Regions from separate parts of the Streptosporangium sp. OZ121 genome, predicted to be linked through region 4. Evidence: riboswitches for the same ligand, from Rfam matches in the RefSeq annotation. Region 4 holds a riboswitch; each other region holds the start of a gene.

Region 1 (3,769 bases), on a different contig from region 4:
CGGGAAATGGCCCGAGCGTTGACCGATCTGGCCGACGAACGCACGCGTAGCCGTATGCCGGGACGGGATTCCGTCACCCGCATGATCAAAGACTGGGAAGCGGGTAGGCATAAGCCGAGGGATCCATACCGGCTGCTTTACTGCCGAGCTTTCGACCTGGACGAGAATGAACTGTTCAGCGTGGAAAGCACGTCACGCACCGAGTCGGAGGATGATGTGCTACGCAGAGAATTTCTCGGTGCGTCCGTGGCGACTGTAAGCATTGCCGCTATTCCCGTACCGTTTGAGAGTCTTCCTCAGGGGCGACGCGTCAATGATGAGCTTGTCGTTTCGCTTCGCAAGCGCATTGCGCGGCTACGTCGAATCGACGACTATCTAGGTGGCGCCGAAACCTATCCTCTCTATGCTGCCGAGCTTGAGAGAACGAGCACACTCGTCAACGAGGCCAGTTATACACAGAAGACGGGAAGAGCGCTTCTAAGCGTGGTCAGCGAGCAAGCACAACAGGCGGGATGGGCTGCCTTCGACGCGGGATGGGCCAAGAAAGCGAGGCAGCTTTTCAAGAAAAGCCTGTCGGCCGCCACTGATGCCGGGGACACCGCCCTTCTTGCCAACTCGCTGGCGTTCCTGGCCTATCAGAAAGTGAGCTACGGCTCTCCGGGGATTCAGGAAGCGGATGCTTCGTGCCGGGTAGCGGAGCGAGGGACTCCCCCTGCGGTCAGGGCACTCCTGCTGGAGCGGGCGGCATGGGCTTACGCGTCTGAAGGGCAGAGATACCAGGTTGAGGTCGAAAGAGCCCTTGAAGAGGCCGGTAGGGCCCTTGAAGAGAGCAGTGGTGAGCCGAATCCAGATTGGGCACTCTGGGTTGACCGGCTCGAACTTCAGATCATGACGGGACGGTGCTGGGTCGCGCTGAATCAGCCCGTTAAGGCTATTGCCGTTCTTGAGGATGCCCTCTCGAAGTACGAGGACACCCGCGCCCGAGACAAGTCTCTCTATACGACTTGGCTTTCGGAAGCGTATCTAGACGCCGGGGAGATCGAACGCGCATCCGCCGCCCTGAGTCAGTCGCTGAGCCTCTCCATGGATGTCGCGTCAATTCGTCCACGCCAGCGCGTCAGTGCCGTTCTTGAGCGACTTGAGGATCACAGATCGCTGCCATCCGTCGCCGAACTTTTCGACCGCATGGCTACGCCGTCGTCTTGCTCAGCCATTCCAAGTACGGAGCCGACCCACCGTCAATCGATGTGAAGGTCACTTCAGGGTTGTTCCACGGGTGCTCGGATAGCAAATGCGCCTCCAAGTCCGGGTAGCGCTCCGCAGTCGTCCTCAGGAAGATCTGCCACTCTTCCCCTTCTCCCATTTTTCCCTCATGCCAGAAAACAGATTGCGCAGGCCCGAAGACTTGGCCCGATGCCGCCAATTTCGCGCGGACGGCAGATCTGAGGAGATTCATCGCCGCATCACGGCTGTCCACTGTGGTCGAAACCTGAAGGTAGTCAGTCATGCGGCCAAGCCTAGATCACTTCCCCAGATCCGGTACAGAAGAGTGAAGGGGGCTTCAGGACGACTGAAACACATCCCCATGAAGTCACCCCATTTCAGGATGAGTTTGTTCTTTGGTGATCTCGCGGGCAGTGGCGATGCGTTGCCGAAGTCAGTTGAGCCCAGAAGGGTTCGCCGTGCCGGTGGCCGCTTCCGGATAGCACCTCTCAGACGGGGTGATGCCGGTCTTCGGCAGGATCGGGCAGACCCAGAAGGCTACCTCTACTGCTGGCCTGCCGCTGGCCGGCTCGGTCTGGAGACAGGGGCGGGTTATGCTCGTGGTGCGGTTGGTTCTTCCGGTGTCGTGTTGGTGTCGGGAGTCGTAAGAGGGAACCCGGTGTGATTCCGGGACTGCCCCGCAGCGGTGAGTGGGAACGAACGCCGTCATCGGCACTGGACGCTTGTGCGTCTGGGAAGCGACGGTCAGTAGGAATTGTGTGTGGTGCCCGCGAGTCCGAAGACCTGCCAGTCGCCCGTGCGCCGTCCGGTGTGCGGTGATCCGTGGCCTCGTGGGAGGGCCTGGGATGCGTCTTTCCCGGATGGGTCCTGCGCGTGGCCGTGGGTCGGCATGGCATGAGCCGAGGGAAGGACGCCATGAGTCAGGTCACCACGACCGTTTTGGGTTACCCCCGTATCGGGGGCCGTCGCGAGTTGAAGCGGGCGACGGAGGATTACTGGGCCGGGCGCACAGATGCCGCCGGGTTGCAGGAGACGGCCGCCGGGTTGCGCGAGCGGGTGTGGCGGGAGCTGTCGGGGGCGGGGCTGGATGCGGTGCCGTCCAACACCTTCTCCCTGTATGACCACGTGCTGGACGCGATCGCGCTGGTGGGCGCGGTGCCCGAGCGGTTCTCCGGGGTCGCGGATCCGTACTTCGCGATGGCCCGGGGTGCCGAGGGGGTGGCGCCGCTGGAGATGACCAAGTGGTTCGACACCAACTACCACTAGTTCAACCGCAAAGGCAACTATTTGCGGGGGAGCGGTCGGCGTAGCGGCTCATTGAGCGATCGATGCTCTGAGCTGCCAGAACGTCTGGGCAACGGGCCAGATAGGTCCTTGAGCTACATGATCGAGATCGCGTTAGCGGGTCGACCCGCGAGGATTTTCATTACTTGGTCAAGGCGTCGGCGTAAACGCCGCCGCACCTACGCAGTCCTCTCTGTGCGAGCTGCGGCTTTTAGGTTGATCTCACGCAGGCTTTTACCTGCACTAAGCCTGACCAGATAATTATTCTAGACGGGCGGCTATCCGGGATCCACCATGGTTTACGCTTTTTATCAGTACATGCCTCTAGCGGGGACTCAGCTCTGGGGTGAGCGCGACGAACCCTGCAAACCAAAGAGCTAGGGGAAAGGTTGTTATTCCAATGGGGAGCTCCAGATTTGATCTCTGGTCCTAAACTTTCTGCTTTTATATGAAGGAGGCAGATAGAAAGATCTCAGGAGGCTGGTTTTTGAGGCTCTGTTGGCGGGGTCTCCGAAGCCGACACCTGTGATGCTTCCAACGTTACATCAGGGTATGCGCTTTTGAGGGTGGCAACTTCGGCATTTATCTGAGTCCTGAACTTTTCAATATCCATTACGCGTCGAGCAACGCGAACCGTTTGGTAGCTGTATCGAAATAGGAGGGTTGCTAGTGGTATATACATAACAGCATCAAGCAGGTTTAGTGCATTTACCCATGGGTCGGTTATTAGGCCAATGGTCGTTATCGTATTAATGCCTAGCATGGCGTTAATAATAAAGGATAATATAAAGCCAGGAATGCCGATAAGTAGCCATATCGCATTTAATACTAAGATGCGATAGCCGATAAAGGCGATGAATTTGAGTGGGTCTTTTTTGTACTCCTCCGCTTCCTTGAGGTCCTTCTCAAGAATCCCGCGCCTGATGTTCGACTGGATGGAGCTGCGCCTTGCGCGCCACCGCTGAATCTTGACTGTGATAAAAGGAGAAAGTATGGATATTGGTATCGACACAAGGGCGCCGAGCAGAAAGAAGGTAAAGTCATTCATTTTCGATACCTCACGGATTCAACCTAGGCGGGGTGAGTCGCCATACGTGCGAGCGCCATCTGGCAGGCAGCTCCTCGTTGTCATGGGCTCCAATGGGCACCCAACGTCAGCGAAAAGTCAACATTGCTCTAGTGTGTGATCGTTGTGGATGGTGCTCGGCGTTACAGGATCTGCAACGGTTCATGCTGAACTGGTCTTTCTAGGCCATGACGA
Region 2 (3,769 bases), on a different contig from region 4:
CGCGCTGCTCGCGCTGCACCTGGGCCGGGTGCGTGACCTGTCTCCCGCCGACGGCCGCAGGGTCTGCGACGGCCTGCGGAGGCTGCCGGACCAGATCAAGGAGATCCTGGCGCTGGAGCCGCAGATCAAGGAGCTGGCGGGCAAGTACGCCGAGTCGCCGAGCATGATGTTCGTGGGCCGGGTCAGGGGTTACCCGGTGGCCCGCGAGGGCGCGCAGAAGCTCAAGGAGATCTCGTACGTGCACGCCGAGGCGTACCCGGCGAGCGAGCTCAAGCACGGGCCGCTGGCGCTGATCGGCCCGGACATGCCGACGGTGGCGATCGTCCCCGACGACGAGCTGCTGGACAAGAACCTCACCACGCTGGGCGAGATCCGCGCCCGGGGCGGCCGGGTGCTCATGGTGGGCCACCGCACGGCCGACCCCAAGCTGGCCGACGACTGCGTCGTGGTGCCCAAGAACGAGACCGAGCTGGACCCGATCCTGCTGTCGATCCCGCTCCAGCTCTTCGCCTACCACGCCGCCGTGGCGCTGGGCAGGGACGTCGACAAGCCCAGGAACCTGGCCAAGAGCGTCACGGTGGAGTGAGACCCCGGCCCCTTCGGTCCCCGCTCTCTCTGGCCCTCTGCCTTCGCGTCCCCGTCCCCGGCCTGCCGGGGACGGGGACGCGCTTTGCCGAACCCCCGCGAGACGGTCGTCTCCGATATCCGGATTTATGGTGTCTTTTCCGGTGATCCGTGCCCGAAGGTGGATCACCGGAAGTTCCGGCATACCCCACTTCATCACAGAAAGTGAGTGGAAAGTAACCTATGGTATAGGGGGTTCTTGGGGGAAGGGGCGCTTATGCGCCGTAGGGGGTTTTTCGCACTGGCGGCGGGGGCCGTGGTCGCCGCGGGGTGCGGCGTGGACGGCGGCGCCGATCCGGAGGTGAAGCGCCTGTTCCTTCTCGAGCCGACCGCCGACGGCCACGGCTGGGACAGGATCGCGGGCAGGCTGGCGACCGTCCTGGTCCAGTCGGGACTGGCGCGCACCGCCATGGCCGTCGAGCGGGCGGGGGCACTGGGCTCCGCCCCGCGCGACGCGTTCGGCGCCTTCCGCGGACCCTTCGCGCGCGAGGGCAGGCTGCTCGTCACCGCGATGCCGATGGTGGCCGCCGCGGAGATCGCCAACACCACGGCCGTGGTGAACGCCGCCACCCCCATCGCCCGCCTGGTCGGCGACTGGGCGGTCCTGGTGGTCTCCTCCGGCTCCCGCCTGCGCACCTTCGAGGACTTCGTCGCGCGGCTGCGGCACGATCCGGCGGGGCTGACGGTCGGCGGCCGGTCGGAGGGCGGCTCCGACCACGTGCTCTACGGCATGATCGGCAAGTGTCTGGGGGTGGACACCCGGCTGCTGGAGTACGCCGGATACCTCGCCCCCGAGGACGCCGCCGAGGCGCTCCACGTCGGCCGGGTGGCGGCCCTGCTGGGATCGGCGCGCGCCCTGCGGCCCGAGATCGCCGCGGGCCGCCTGCGGCCCCTGGTGGTCTCCTCCGGCGGCCGGATCGACGGGATCGACGCGCCGACGCTCATGGAGGTCGACGTCCGCCTGGAGTACAGCGACTGGTGCGGCCTGCTGGGCCCCAAGGGCATGAGCGAGGGGGACCGGGACGCCGCGATCGCCTTGTGTGACAGGATCGACGCCGCGCCGCGCTGGCGTGCCCTGTGCGCGTCCCACGGCTGGAGCCGGGTCTACCTCAGCGGTGACGAGTTCCGCCAGTGGCTCTCCACCGAGACGGGCCGTACTCGCGGCGTGCTCCACGAGCTCGGACTGCTGAAGTCCTCCGACACAACCTGTTGGGGTAGTTGCGTCCGACGCCCCTAGATGTAGGATCCTGCTCGTTGCTGGTTCGCCCCGCGAGGGGCGAGGCAAGAGGGAACCCGGTGAGATTCCGGGACTGCCCCGCAGCGGTGAACGGGAACGAAAGCCGTTATCGAGCACTGGGTGAGCCATGCCTGGGAAGCGACGGCCGGTAGGTGTGTGCGATGCGCCCGTGAGTCCGAAGACCTGCCGGTGACGTGAATGTCCAGGGCCTCGTGGGAGGGCCCGCGGAACGAGGCGATCCGGCGTGCCCGGGATCGCTCGCGGACGCGTGCCCATCCGGCGGAGCCGTACGGGGAAGTCCGATCGAGCGAGGGGCACTACGTGACACAGGCATTGGCGGAGACCGCGGCGGGGACCACGGCGGGGACCGCGGCGGACGACCGCAGGCTGGCCATCGACGAGGCGGCCGCCCGGGTGATCACCGACCCCGAGAACTCCAGGGTCGCCGCCGCGATGCTGGCCGAGCTGATCGCCGACGAGGCCGCCGAGCACGGCGTCCGCGACTTCTCCGAGTCCATCGCCGCGACCCACGAGGCGGGGTTGATCCAGGACGGGCTCGCGGAGTTCGTGGCCGCCCACGCCGGGGTCCTGGACGCGCTGGCCGATCCGGAGGCCGACGCCAGGTTCGAGTACTTCGGGCTGCGCACCGTCTACGACCGCTACCTGCTGCGCCACCCGAGGACCCGCAAGGTCCTGGAGCGCCCGCAGCACTTCTTCCTCCGGGTGGCCTGCGGCCTGTCCGAGACCGTCGAGGAGGCCGCCGAGCTGTACGCGCTCATGGCCACCCTGTCCTACCTGCCCAGCTCGCCCACGCTGTTCAACTCCGGCTCCCGCAGGCCCCAGCTCTCCTCGTGCTTCCTGCTCGACTCGCCCCGCGACGAGCTGGAGTCCATCTACGAGCGCTACGGGCAGGTCGCGCGGCTGTCGAAGTACGCGGGGGGCATCGGGATCGCCTGGACCAGGGTCCGCTCGCGGGGCTCGCTGATCCGCGGCACCAACGGCCACTCCAACGGCATCGTGCCCTGGCTGCGCACGCTCGACTCCAGCGTGGCCGCGGTCAACCAGGGCGGACGGCGCAAGGGCGCGGCCTGCGTCTACCTGGAGCCCTGGCACGCCGACGTCGAGGAGTTCCTGGAACTGCGCGACAACACCGGCGAGGAGGCCCGCCGCACGCACAACCTGAACCTGGCCAACTGGATCCCCGACGAGTTCATGCGCCGGGTCGAGGCCGACGGCGTCTGGTCGCTGTTCGACCCCAAGGAGGTCCCGCACCTCACCGACCTGTACGGCGCCGCGTTCGACGACGCCTACCGGGCCGCCGAGGCCGAGGGCCGCTTCACCCGGCAGATCCCCGCCCGCACCCTGTACGGGCGGATGATGCGCACGCTCGCCCAGACCGGCAACGGCTGGATGACCTTCAAGGACGCGGCCAACCGGACCTCCAACCAGACGGCCAGGCCCCAGAACGTCATCCACCTGTCGAACCTCTGCACCGAGATCCTCGAGGTCACCGGCGACGCGGAGACCGCCGTCTGCAACCTCGGCTCGATCAACCTCGCCGCCCACCTGTCGGCGGACGCCGGGGAGGCCGTCGACTGGGCGCGGCTGCGCGCGACCGTCCGTACCGCCGTGCGGTTCCTCGACCGCACCATCGACCTGGGCTTCTACCCGACCCCCGAGGCGGAGGCGGCCAACCGGAAGTGGCGCCCGATCGGGCTCGGCGTGATGGGCCTGGCCGACGTGCTGTTCACGCTGCGGCTGCCGTTCGACTCGCCGCGCGCCCTGGAGCTGTCCACCAGGATCTCCGAGGAGATCGCGCTCGCCGCCTACCGGACCTCCTCCGACCTGGCCGTGGAGCGGGGCCGCCACCCGTCGTACGAGGAGACCAGGGCCGCCGCGGGGGTGCTC
Region 3 (3,769 bases), on a different contig from region 4:
GTACGGGATCAACCTCACGATGCTCCAGCGGGCCCTCGGCGTCTACGACGCCAACGGCGTCTACTGGTCGCTGTGGGTGGAGCTCCGCTTCTACGTGCTGATCTCGATCCTGGTGATCGCCGGGGTGACGCTCAACCGCTGCCTTGCCTTCATGGGCGTCTGGCTGCTGGCGGCCGGGTTCTTCGCCGGGAGCGAGGAGGCCTGGGTCGACCTGGTGGTCATGCCCAAGTACGCGGCGTACTTCGTCGGCGGCATGGCGTTCTTCCTGATGACGAAGTTCGGCCCCAGGCTCGTCCTGTGGTGCCTCGCCGGGATCAGCGGCGGCCTGGCGGTGAACGCGGCGATCGACCGGGTGGCCGGGCGGATCGAGAACGTCGGCTACGCCGCGATGCCCGTGCCCGAGTGGGCCGTGGCCGCCACCGTGATCGGCTTCTACGTGCTCATGGCGATGGTGGCGCTCGGCTGGCTGGGGTGGCTGCGCTGGCGCGGCCTGGTCGTCCTGGGCGCGCTCACCTACCCGCTCTACCTGTTCCACACCCCGGCCGCGGTCCTGATCGTCCCCGCGCTGCGGGACGTGCTGCCGCCCCCGCTGACCGCGCTGGTCACCGTGCTGGCCGCGATGGCGTTCTCCTACCTGGTGTACCGGTTGGCCGAGCGCCCGCTTCAGGAGTTCGTCAAGTCCAGGAGGCGGAGAAGGGCCGCATCCCCGTCCCCGTCACAGCTCCCCGCGCTCTCCTCGATCCCCCTCGCAACGGGCGAAAAGGCTTCGGTGCCATAACTGTCCGACCACCGGGCATAGTGAAGGGTCTAGGGTCGGGAATAGATACCACGGAGAGAATCAGTCCCTGACGAACAGAGGGTGCGCATGACGGTACGGCGGGTGATGGGCATCGAGACCGAGTACGGTATCTCCGTGCCCGGACAGCCGGGGGCCAACGCGATGGTGACCTCCTCTCAGGTCGTGAACGCCTATCTGGCGGCCTCGGCCGCGAGGGCTCGGCGCGCGCGATGGGACTTCGAGGAGGAGAACCCGCTGCGGGACGCACGGGGGTTCGACCTCGCGCGGGAGGTGGCCGACCAGAGCCAGCTGACCGACGAGGACCTCGGCCTGGCGAACGTGATCCTCACCAACGGGGCCCGGCTGTACGTCGACCACGCCCACCCCGAATACTCCACGCCCGAGTGCACCAATCCCCGGGCGGCGGTGATCTGGGACAAGGCGGGCGAGCGGGTGATGCACGACGCGGCGGTCCGCGCCTCGGCGATGCCGGCCAACGCCCCGATCCAGCTCTACAAGAACAACACCGACAACAAGGGCGCCTCCTACGGCTGCCACGAGAACTACCTCATGCGCCGGGCCACCTCGTTCGCCGACATCGTCAGGCACCTGACGCCGTTCTTCGTCTCCCGGCAGGTCGTCACCGGCGCGGGCAAGGTCGGCATCGGCCAGGACTCCCGGGGCGAGGGCTTCCAGATCAGCCAACGGGCCGACTTCTTCGAGGTCGAGGTGGGCCTGGAGACGACGCTCAAGCGGCCGATCATCAACACCCGGGACGAGCCCCACGCCGACCCGGAGAAATACCGCCGCCTGCACGTCATCATCGGCGACGCCAACATGTCGGAGATCTCGACCTACCTGAAGCTGGGGTCGACCGCGCTCGTCCTGGCCATGATCGAGGACAACTACTTCACCCGCGACCTGGCCGTGGACAACCCCGTCCAGGCCCTGCGCGCGGTCTCGCACGACCCCACGCTCAAGTACGAGATCTCCATGCGCGACGGCCGCAAGCTGACCGCGGTGCAGTTGCAGATGGAATACCTGGAGCTCGCCCGCAAGTACGCCGAGGAGCGCAGCGCCAACGGCCTGGACGAGCCCACCAAGGACATCCTGGAGCGCTGGGAGTCGGTCCTCACCCGCCTGGCGGAGGACCCGATGCAGCTGTCCGGGGAGCTCGACTGGGTGGCCAAGCTGGAGCTCCTGGAGGGCTACCGCACCCGTGACGGCCTTCCCTGGTCGCACCCGCGCCTGCAGCTCGTCGACCTCCAGTACTCCGACATCCGCCCCGACCGGGGCCTGTACAACCGGCTGGTCGCCCGGGGCCGCATGCAGCGCCTGGTCACCGAGGAAGAGGTCCAGCGGGCCATCGAGGTGCCGCCCAACGACACCCGGGCCTACTTCCGCGGCCGCTGCCTGAGCCAGTACAGCGAGTCGGTGGCCGCGGCCTCCTGGGACTCGGTCATCTTCGACATCCCCGGCCGCGAGTCGCTGCAGCGCGTCCCCACCCTTGAGCCGCTGCGCGGCACCAAGGCCCACGTGGGCGAGCTGTTCGACCGCTGCCGTACCGCCGCGGAGCTGGTGACGGCGCTGACCGGCGAGCAGTGACTCCCGCGAGGGGGGAGGCGGCCCGGCCGGGCCGCCTCCCCCCTCGGCATGCCCGGACCCCGTGACGGCCGGAGGCCGTCGAACCGGACATCCGGATTGACGGGGGACGGAGAACCGGGATACGTTCCGGATGTTTTGTGGCGGTGCGAGGGAAATCCGGTGAAATTCCGGTGCGGTCGCGCCACTGTAATCCGGCCCGTGAGGGCCGGGAGCCAGGTCACACTCGGCCGCCACCGACCTACGAAAAGGGACGCGTCAATCCCGGAGGAGGTGGCCGTGAGCCAGATCTCGGCACCGCACACCCAGCCCATCCCATGGCACTCGCTCACCCGCTGGCTGCTCGCCGTACCGGTGCTGCTGCTCCTCGCCTACCTGGTCACCTTCGACCAGGGGGCGATCTCCCAGGCGGGGAACTACCTGCACGAACTCATGCACGACGGGCGTCACCTGCTCGGCGTGCCGTGCCACTGAGCCACAGGTGATCACCAAACTCATCGTCCGGGGCCTCGTCGCCGGACTGCTCGCAGGGCTGCTCGCGGCCGTCTTCGCCTACACCGTCGGCGAACCGCGCATCGACCGGGCCATCGCGCTGGAGGAGGCGGCCGCGGCCGCCGCCCCGGCCGGATCACACGACGACACCGGGACCGCGGCCCACTCCCACGACGAGGAGGAGGCCCTGGTCAGCAGGGACGGGCAGCGCTTCGGGCTCTTCCTCGCCCTCGGCCTGTACGGCCTGGCGGTCGGGGGCCTGTTCTCCCTCGTCTACGCGGCCGTACGCGGCCGGGCGGGACCCCGCTCGGAACCGGTGCTCGCGGTCACCCTCGCCGCCGCCGCGTTCACCTCCGTCGTCCTCATCCCCTTCGTGAAATACCCCGCCAACCCGCCGGCCGTCGGTGACCCGGAGACCATCGGCCAGCGCACCGTGCTGTACCTGGTCGCGGTGGTCATCGGGATCCTCGCCGTCGCCGCCGCGGTCGCCGCCCACCGCTACGCCTCGCGGAGCGAACCGTGGGTGCGCTGGCTGTCGGCGGGCGCCACCTTCCTGATCCCCGTCGTCGCGGCCTGGGTCCTCCTGCCGGAGATCTCGGAGGTGCCCCGGGGCTTCCCCGCCGACCTCCTGTGGGACTTCCGGGTCGCCTCCATGGGAACCCAGGTGGTCTTCTGGGCCGGCGTCGGCGCGCTGTTCGCCTTCGCCGCCCGCAGGCGCGGCCCGGTGTGACGACCTCCTCGGGGGTCACCCGCCTGCTCCTGGTCTGCCACGCCTCCACCTCGGCGACGGTACGGGCCGCGTTCCCGGGTGACGAACCGCTCGACGAACGCGGCCTGCGCCGGGCCGAGGGGATGGCGCGGGACCTCGGTCCGGGTCCCGCGGCCTGCCCCGCCGAA
Region 4 (3,769 bases):
GGGAGGGACCGCCGGGGAGTTCGGCGATCCGCCAGGCGGTGACGTCCCGGGTGGCCAGCTCGTCGAGGAACGCCTCGGCGGCGGCGAGCAGGGCGGTCACGGCTCCGGTGAGCGGGACGCGCAGGCCGGTGTCGGTCCCGGCGAGGATCAGCGCGGCCTCGTCCGGCCCCGTGAGCAGGATCCCGGCGTCCGCGCCCAGACCGGCCACGTCCCCCCGGCCGTCGTCGAGGGCGAACATGAACCGCCCCGGCAGAGCGGCGAGGGCGGGGCGGGCGCACAACCGCCGGTCCAGCTCGCCGATCAGCGGTGTGACGTCGGCGATCCCGCCGCCGCGCGGATAGTGCGGACGATCTGAGATATCCGTGCTGTCCGGAGTGTCCGCACCGCTCGATCTGCTCGGTCCGCTCGATCTGCTTGGTCCGCTCGGTCCGGCCGGTTCGCTCGGTTCGGCCGGTTCGCTCGGTTCGGCCGGCCTGCTCAGCCCGGTCAACGCGCTCGGCCCGGTCGGCCCGTCCAGTCCGCTCGGCCCGTCCAGTCCGGTCAGCGGGGAGGCGAGGATGTTGCGGATCCGCTCGTGCGTCGCCGAGGGCAGCAGGCCCGCCCTCGCCATCCGCGCGGCGAACCCGTTCCCCGTGCCGTCCCCCGTAACGCCGTCCGGATCCTCCGGGCCGAGGCCGCGCACCTGGACGTTCGCGCGGGAGGTCAGCTCGATGACGCCGCCGCCGTACGCCGCGGCGGCCTCGGCGAGTTCGCGCAGCTGGAAGGGGGTGAGACGGCCTCCGGGCACGCGGACGCGGGCCAGGCCGCCGTCCGCGGCGGCATGGACCTGAAGCGCCCCGGGACACGCGTCGAGTCGCGATCGTCCGGAAAAGTCGGCAATGGACACTCGAAGGATGTTAACGCCAGTTTCTTGCAACGAACCGGACTGCCGTAGTGTCATCGGTGGCGACGGCAAAGGGAGGAAGCCGGTGTGATTCCGGCGCGGTCCCGCCACTGTAACCGGGGAGCGAACCCCACCCGGGCCACTGTCCGACGACGGGCGGGAAGGCCGGGGTGAGCACCGATCCGGGAGCCAGGAGACTCCAGCCGTCGCGGCCGACGACGACCCGGGGCGAGGACCCCGAGGGAGGAAGCTCCGTGCGCTCTTCGCCGTTCCCCCGCGACACCGTGGCATCGCCGTTCCCCCGCCGCACCGCGCGCTTTTCACGGTTCCCCCGCCACATCGTGGCGCCGTTCCCCCGCCACGCCGTGGCGCCCCTGGGCCGTACCGCCCTTCCTCTCCCGGAGTGTGGCGCGTGATCCTCCTGCTCTCGACCTCCGACACCGACCTGCTGAGCGCTCGCGCGAGCGGCGCCGGCTACCGGCTCGGCAACCCCGCCAGGCTCGCCGCCGCCGACCTCCCGCCGTTGCTGGAGGGCGCCGATCTGGTCGTGGTACGCCTGCTGGGAGGGCGCCGCGCCTGGGAGGAGGGGCTGGACGCCCTGCTCGCCGGCCCCCGGCCCGTCGTCGTGCTCGGTGGCGAGCAGGCGCCCGACGCCGAGCTGATGGAGCTGTCCACGGTGCCCGGCGGGGTCTGCGCCGAGGCGCACGCCTACCTCGCCCACGGCGGCCCGGCCAACCTGACCGAGCTGTACCGTTTCCTGTCCGACACGCTGCTGCTCACCGGCCACGGGTTCGCCGCGCCCGAGCCCACCCCCACCTGGGGAACGCTGGAACGCGAGGCCCGCGACCAGGAGGGACACGACGGTCCCGTCGTCGGAGTGCTCTACTACCGGGCCCACCACGTGGCCGGCAACACGGCCTTCGTCGAGGCGCTCTGCTCGGCGATCGAGGACGCGGGCGCGCGGGCGCTGCCGGTGTACTGCGCCTCCCTGCGCACCGCCGAGCCCGGCCTGGTGGAGGTCCTGCGTACGGTGGACGCCCTGGTGGTGACCGTGCTCGCCGCGGGCGGCACCCGTCCGGCGACCGCGTCGGCGGGCGGGGACGACGAGGCCTGGGACGTCGGCGCGCTCGCCGAGCTGGACGTGCCGATCCTGCAGGGCCTGTGCCTGACGAGCAGCCGGGCCTCCTGGGAGGAGAACGACGACGGCCTGTCGCCGCTGGACGCCGCCACCCAGGTCGCGATCCCCGAGTTCGACGGGCGGATCATCACGGTGCCGTTCTCCTTCAAGGAGGTCGACGAGGACGGGCTCACCGTCTACGTGGCCGACCCCGAGCGGGCCTCGCGGGTGGCGGGCATCGCGGTGCGCCACGCCGCGCTGCGGCACATCCCGCCCGCCGAGCGGCGGCTGGTGCTGATGCTGTCGGCCTACCCCACCAAGCACGCCCGCATCGGCAACGCCGTCGGCCTGGACACCCCGGCCAGCCTGGTGCGGCTGCTGGCCGCGCTGCACGAGCGCGGCTACGACATCGGCGCCGAGGACGAGCTGCCCGGGGTGACCGGGCAGGACGGCGACGCGCTCATCCACGCGCTGATCGCCGCGGGCGGGCAGGACCAGGACTGGCTCACCGAGGAGCAGCTCGCCGGGAACCCGGTGCGCATCGCGGCGAGCCGGTACGCCGAGTGGTACGCCACCCTCCCGGCGGACCTGCGCGCCCGGATGGAGGAACACTGGGGCCCGGCGCCCGGCGAGCTGTTCGTGGACAGGTCGCGCGACCCGGAGGGCGAGATCGTGCTGGCCGCGCTGCGCTCCGGCAACGTGGTGGTCATGGTGCAGCCGCCGCGCGGCTTCGGCGAGAACCCCATCGCGATCTACCACGACCCCGACCTGCCGCCCAGCCACCACTACCTGGCCGCCTACCGCTGGCTGGCCGACGGCTTCGGCGCGCACGCCGTGGTCCACGTGGGCAAGCACGGCAACCTGGAGTGGCTGCCCGGCAAGTCGGCGGGCCTGTCGGCCTCCTGCGGCCCGGACGCCGCGCTCGGCGACCTGCCGCTCATCTACCCGTTCCTCGTCAACGATCCCGGCGAGGGCACCCAGGCCAAGCGCCGCGCGCACGCCACCCTGGTCGACCACCTCGTCCCGCCGATGGCCCGCGCCGACAGCTACGGGGACATGGCCAGGCTGGAGCAGCTCCTCGACGAGCACGCCTCCATCGCGGCGATGGACCCGGCAAAGCTGCCCGCGATCCGCGCCCAGATCTGGACGCTGATCCAGGCCGCCAGGCTCGACCACGACCTCGGCGTCGCCGACCGCCCGCACGACGCCGAGTTCGACGACTTCCTGCTGCACATCGACGGCTGGCTGTGCGAGGTCAAGGACGTCCAGATCCGTGACGGCCTGCACGTGCTGGGAGCCGCCCCCGAGGGGCGGCCGCGCGTCGACCTGGTGCTGGCCATGCTCCGCGCCCGGCAGATGTGGGCGGGCGGCGAGGCGCTCGTCGGGCTGCGCGAGGCCCTCGGCCTGGCCGAGGACGGCAGCGCCGGACGGATCGGCGTCGACGAGGCAGAGACCCTGGCCCGCGCCCTGGTCGAGGCCATGGAGCACCGCGGCTGGGATCCGGCGGCGGCGGGGGAGGTGACGGCCGAGGTCCTGGGCCGGACGGACACCCCGGCAGGAGGCGCCGGTCCGACCGGCACGAACGACGCGCCCGGCCAGAGCGGCGCACCCGGCACGACCGGTTCGACCGGCACGAACGACGCGCCCGGCCAGGCCGGCGCGCCCGGCGCCGGGGGAGCGGCCGCCGCGCGCGGCGCGGATCCCGGGACGGTGGAGCGGATCCTGCGGTTCGCCGCCGTCGAGGTCGTGCCCAGGCTGGCGCGTACCAC

The links. Region 4 has a riboswitch for cobalamin ahead of cobN (cobaltochelatase subunit CobN). Riboswitches for the same ligand answer to the same signal wherever they lie in the genome.
Region 1: another riboswitch for cobalamin. It lies ahead of ACTOQ1_RS41145 (hypothetical protein); the one in region 4 lies ahead of cobN (cobaltochelatase subunit CobN).
Region 2: another riboswitch for cobalamin. It lies ahead of ACTOQ1_RS00355 (ribonucleoside-diphosphate reductase subunit alpha); the one in region 4 lies ahead of cobN (cobaltochelatase subunit CobN).
Region 3: another riboswitch for cobalamin. It lies ahead of ACTOQ1_RS10925 (CbtB domain-containing protein); the one in region 4 lies ahead of cobN (cobaltochelatase subunit CobN).

What each region holds. Positions count from the first base shown of each region.
Region 1 covers NZ_JBPXMC010000048.1:10,588-14,356, forward strand. The annotation lists gene ACTOQ1_RS41135 (hypothetical protein) at 82-1,251, shown strand; gene cutA (divalent-cation tolerance protein CutA) at 1,190-1,507, opposite strand; cobalamin riboswitch at 1,817-2,029, shown strand; gene ACTOQ1_RS41145 (hypothetical protein) at 2,140-2,490, shown strand; gene ACTOQ1_RS41150 (hypothetical protein) at 2,981-3,556, opposite strand.
Region 2 covers NZ_JBPXMC010000001.1:82,895-86,663, reverse strand. The annotation lists gene glmS (glutamine--fructose-6-phosphate transaminase (isomerizing)) at 1-586, shown strand, start outside; gene ACTOQ1_RS00360 (tripartite tricarboxylate transporter substrate-binding protein) at 842-1,861, shown strand; cobalamin riboswitch at 1,866-2,066, shown strand; gene ACTOQ1_RS00355 (ribonucleoside-diphosphate reductase subunit alpha) at 2,183-3,769, shown strand, end outside.
Region 3 covers NZ_JBPXMC010000004.1:218,226-221,994, forward strand. The annotation lists gene ACTOQ1_RS10915 (acyltransferase family protein) at 1-778, shown strand, start outside; gene dop (depupylase/deamidase Dop) at 866-2,383, shown strand; cobalamin riboswitch at 2,508-2,629, shown strand; gene ACTOQ1_RS10925 (CbtB domain-containing protein) at 2,660-2,854, shown strand; gene ACTOQ1_RS10930 (CbtA family protein) at 2,862-3,602, shown strand; gene ACTOQ1_RS10935 (histidine phosphatase family protein) at 3,599-3,769, shown strand, end outside.
Region 4 covers NZ_JBPXMC010000017.1:182,205-185,973, forward strand. The annotation lists gene ACTOQ1_RS27375 (hypothetical protein) at 1-886, opposite strand, end outside; cobalamin riboswitch at 933-1,105, shown strand; gene cobN (cobaltochelatase subunit CobN) at 1,296-3,769, shown strand, end outside.